Regions from separate parts of the Pseudarthrobacter quantipunctorum genome, predicted to be linked through region 1. Evidence: riboswitches for the same ligand, from Rfam matches in the RefSeq annotation. Region 1 holds a riboswitch; the other holds the start of a gene.
The links. Region 1 has a riboswitch for glycine ahead of gcvP (aminomethyl-transferring glycine dehydrogenase). Riboswitches for the same ligand answer to the same signal wherever they lie in the genome.

Region 1 (2,386 bases):
AATCCAGGTGGATGCGCGGGTGGTCCTGGGCAGGCGTCTTGCTCAACATCAGTGCCAGCTGCGCGCCGTGGCCCGACGCCGGAACCAGGGTTATCCAGGTCTCGTCACCGGGTTCACGCGGTACGTAGCCGAGGGCTGCGTGCCAGAAGGCGGTGGCGCGGGCGACGTCATTGACGCCGAGGACGGTGCTGCCGAGGGTCAACATGGGCCCAGCCTAATCCCGTCCTTGGAAGCCCGGCTAGACTCGCCTGCATGGGGGACAACAGCACGCCTGAAGAAAACAGCACCGAAGAACACGAACCGCGGAAACCCGCCCGGATACCGGGTGCGGTCCTGCCCATAGCCGGGCTCGTCATCCTGCTTGTGGGGTGCACGGTGGCCTGGCTCAACCGGAACACCTACATCGGCTGGTTCGCCTACGCGCCGCTGAGCAACCAGCCCTTCTCCGGCACAGGGATGGCCTTCCTCAGCCCGGGGACGCAGGCGGGCCTGGCAATCGCCGTCGTGGGCCTGCTGCTGCTCGCCTTTTGGGCCGGGTACAACATCGGCCGGAAAGCCAGCGGCCGGGAACAGTGACAAAGGGATGGCGACGGCGGCGCGTCCCGGCGTCGTAAGTCGCCTTAGGGGCCAGAAGTTTGGATCCAGGCACGGATCTTGGTATGGTGTGAGTCGTGTCACCCACCAGTGGCACACGCTTATGATCTGCGGCGGGAGAGTCCTGCCGGTACGTTCTGCAGGCGCCGTAGGAGCAAATCCTCCCCAGGAATCTCTCAGGCCCACGTACCGCCGCGGCAAGGCAACTCTGGAAAGCAGTCCGGGCAACCGGGCTCACCGACGGTGCAAGTGGCGCCCCGCTGAACAGCAGGGCAACGCAAAACTCTCAGGTCCAATACAGAGCGGGGAGGAACCCGAATCAAAGTGGCACCTTATGCCACCTGAATTATGGAGTTCCTCTCATGACGGTTCAATCGTCCCCAACCACCTTCGCTGACCGCCATATCGGCGCGCGCCGCCAGTCCGATATCGACACCATGCTCAAGGCCGTCGGCTACGACACCCTAGATGGCCTCGTGGACAGCGCGGTTCCGGATTCCATCCGCCAGGACAAGCCGCTCACCCTTGAGAGCGCCCTCAGCGAAGTCCAGGTCCTCGCCGAGCTCCGCAAGCTGGCCGGCAAAAACAAGATGGCCGTGCAGATGATCGGCCAGGGCTACTACGACACCGTGACCCCGCCGGTAATCCGCCGCAACATCCTTGAAGCCCCCGCCTGGTACACCGCCTACACCCCGTACCAGCCCGAGATTTCCCAGGGCCGGCTCGAGGCGCTGCTCAACTTCCAGACGATGGTGCAGGACCTCACCGCACTTCCGGTGGCCAACGCCTCACTCCTCGACGAAGCCACTGCCGTGGCCGAAGCCGTGCTTTTGATGCGCCGCGCGAACAAGAACAAGGCTGCGAAAGACGGCAAAACCGTCCTGGATGCCGACCTCCTCCCGCAGACCATCGCCATCGTGCTGGGCCGCGCCGAAGCCCTGGGCTTTGAGGTGGAAATCGCCGATCTCACCACGGGCCTGCCCGAGGGCGACATCAACGGCGTAGTCCTGCAGCAGCCGGGCGTCTCCGGCCGGGTCTGGGACCAGTCAGCCGTCATCGCCGGGGCCAAGGAACGCGGCGCACTGGTCACCGTCGCCGCCGACCTCCTGGCCCTCACCCTGATCACCCCGCCGGGCGAGCAGGGCGCGGACATCGCCGTCGGCTCCACCCAGCGCTTTGGCGTGCCGCTGTTCTTTGGGGGGCCGCACGCCGCCTACATGGCCGTCCGCGACGGCATGGAGCGCACCTTGCCGGGCCGTATCGTGGGTGTGTCCAAGGACAACGCTGGCGTCCCCGCCTACCGCCTGGCCCTGCAGACCCGCGAGCAGCACATCCGCCGCGAAAAGGCCACGTCCAACATCTGCACCGCGCAGGCCCTGCTGGCCATCGTCTCGTCCTTCTACGCCGTCTACCACGGCCCCGACGGGCTGAAGGCGATCGCCGAAACCGTCCACAACAACGCCCGCTCCCTGGCTGCGACGCTGAAGCATGCCGGCCGCGAACTGGTGTCCGAGTCCTTCTTCGACACCCTCACCGTCCGCGTGCCCGGCAAGGCCGCCAAGGTGATCACCGCCGCAGAGGCCCGCGGCATCAACCTGCGCCTCGTCGACGCGGACACAGTTGGCGTGTCCGTTGACGAAACCACGACGCCGGAGGTCCTCTCCGCGGTGGCGGTCGCCTTTGGCGCCGGCCCGGTTGTGTCCGGTGAGGGCTTTGAGCTGCCGGAGCCGGTGCTGCGCACCTCCACCTACCTGCAGCACCCGGTGTTCAACACCCACCGCTCCGAAACCCA
Region 2 (2,386 bases), 1.4 Mb from region 1:
AGAACTGTTCCACCAGCCAGCCGCCAAAGACCGGCCCGAGCACGGCGCCGCCAGAGAACCCCGCAGCCCAGATGGCAATGGCCAGCCGCCGCCGGTTGGGGTCCGGGAAGATGTTCCGGATCAGTGACAGCGTGGAGGGCATCAGCATGGCGCCAAAGAATCCCAGCGCCGCCCTGCCGGCGATAAGCCAGCCGGCATTGGACGCAAAGGCGGTGGCTGCTGATACCGCCGCGAAGCCGATGCTGCCGATGATCAGCAGCCGACGGCGCCCGATCCTGTCACCCAGGCTGCCCATGGCAACCAGCAGGCCGGCCAGTACCAGCGGGTAGGCATCCACGACCCAAAGGAGCTCAACCCCCGAGGTGTTCAAGGCACCCGCGATGGCCGGCAGCGCAAAGGTCAGCGCCGTGTTGTCCACGGCCACCAGGAGGACGGGGAACATCAGCAATGCCAGGGCCAGCCAGTCCCTCCGGGTGCCACGGGATGGGTTGCCCGCGGGCAGGGCGGATGACGTGGGCTGGCAGGTCCTGGGCTGGGAAGTGGCGAACGGGGTCATGAGCTTAACTGTACCGTCTGGACGGTACAGTTCAGTAATCAAATCCCCACCGTGCATGATGGGAACCATGGCCAGAAAACCCGTAGCGCGAGATGCCGTCCTCGATGCCTTTGAAGAGCTCCTCATCGATGTGGGGGAGAGGGCCGCCACCTTGGATGCGGTGGCCAAGCGTGCCGGGGTCTCCAAAGGAGGCCTGCTGTACCACTTCCCCAACAAGGAAGCGCTGATCACGGCCACCCTGGAGCGGCTGGACCGGCTGGCGGGGGAGGACCTCGCGGCGATGGCCGCCGCGCAGGAAGGCGCGGCCGCGTACTTCATCCGGTCCTCGCTCTGGTCCGACACCCCGATGGACCGCTCCTTTGTTGCTGCCACCCGCCTGGCGGAGGTGGCGCACGAGGGCGCACGGCGCCGTTTTGCCGCGATCCAGCAGCAATGGCTGGACCTGATCGGGAAAGATGTGGGCGCGGGAATGGCCAAGGCGGTGCTGTACATGGGTGATGGGCTCTATTTCAATGCCATGTGGGAGAGCGGTCCGTCCGGTAGTCCCGGGAATCGGCAGGAGGAAGTGCAAGAACTCCTTGCGGCGGTGGAGCGCCTGAGGGGTTAGCCGGCATTTGCCCGGCGGCCCGCAGCGTAGGAGAATTGCAGCATGTGTGGGCCGTCACCGGCAAGCACAGACAACAACCCAAATTAATAGCCTTTGATCTGCGGCGGGAGAGTTCTGCCAGAAGGTACAAGCAGGCGCCGTAGGAGCAATACCTCCCCAGGAATCTCACAGGCCCATGTACCGCCGCGGCGAGGCAACTCTGGAAAGCAGCAGGCTGTTCGCGCGGAGATCCGGTTCCGGAACTCCAGGCAGCTGTGCTCACCGACGGTGCAAGCGGGGCCAGCCCAGGCAGGCCGCGCGGAAACTCTCAGGTCCAATACAGAGCGGGGAGGGACACGAATCGATGCGGCGTACCCTGCGCCGCCTTAGTTATGGAGTTCCTCGTGACTGTATCTCCGGCCTCCGCCACCCCGGCCTCCGCCGTCCATGCTCCTGCCGCCGCCTTCGTTGACCGGCACATCGGCGCACGGCGCCAGTCCGACGTCGACACCATGCTCAAAGCCGTGGGCTACGACACCGTGGACGCCCTGGTTGACACCGCCGTCCCCAAGGACATCAGGCAGGACTCGCCGCTGGAACTGGCAGGCGCGCTCAGCGAGGTGGAAACCCTCAGCGAACTCCGCAGGCTGGCCGGCAAGAACAAGACCGCCGTGCAGATGATCGGCCAGGGCTACTACGACACTGTCACCCCGCCGGTGATCCGCCGCAACATCCTCGAGGGCCCGGCCTGGTACACGGCCTATACGCCCTACCAGCCGGAAATCTCCCAGGGCCGGCTCGAGGCGCTGCTGAACTTCCAGACCATGGTGCAGGACCTGGTGGGCCTGCCCATCGCCAATGCTTCCCTCCTGGACGAAGCCACCGCCGTTGCAGAGGCCGTGCTGATGATGCGCCGGGCCAACAAAAATAAGGACGCCCGGGACGGCAAGACCGTGCTGGACGCCGACTGCCTGCCGCAGACCATTGCCATCGTCAAGGGCCGGGCCGAGGCACTCGGCTTTGAGGTCGAAGTAGCTGACCTTTCCCAGGGACTGCCGGGCGGCGCCATCAACGGGATCGTCCTGCAGCAGCCCGGCGCTTCAGGCCGGGTCTTCGACCACAGCCAGGTCATTGCCGAGGCTAAGGAGCGGGGCGCGCTGGTGACTGTCGCCGCCGACCTCCTGGCCCTGACGCTCATCACCCCGCCAGGCGAACAGGGCGCGGACATCGCTGTGGGCTCGGCG

Region 2: linked by a shared signal. The riboswitch ahead of gcvP (aminomethyl-transferring glycine dehydrogenase) and the one ahead of gcvP (aminomethyl-transferring glycine dehydrogenase) in region 1 are both predicted to bind glycine.

What each region holds. Positions count from the first base shown of each region.
Region 1 covers NZ_CP148033.1:429,755-432,140, forward strand. The annotation lists gene WHH00_RS01905 (VOC family protein) at 1-205, opposite strand, end outside; gene WHH00_RS01910 (hypothetical protein) at 253-576, shown strand; glycine riboswitch at 699-796, shown strand; gene gcvP (aminomethyl-transferring glycine dehydrogenase) at 957-2,386, shown strand, end outside.
Region 2 covers NZ_CP148033.1:3,297,500-3,299,885, reverse strand. The annotation lists gene WHH00_RS14955 (MFS transporter) at 1-556, opposite strand, end outside; gene WHH00_RS14950 (TetR/AcrR family transcriptional regulator) at 624-1,163, shown strand; glycine riboswitch at 1,258-1,356, shown strand; gene gcvP (aminomethyl-transferring glycine dehydrogenase) at 1,535-2,386, shown strand, end outside.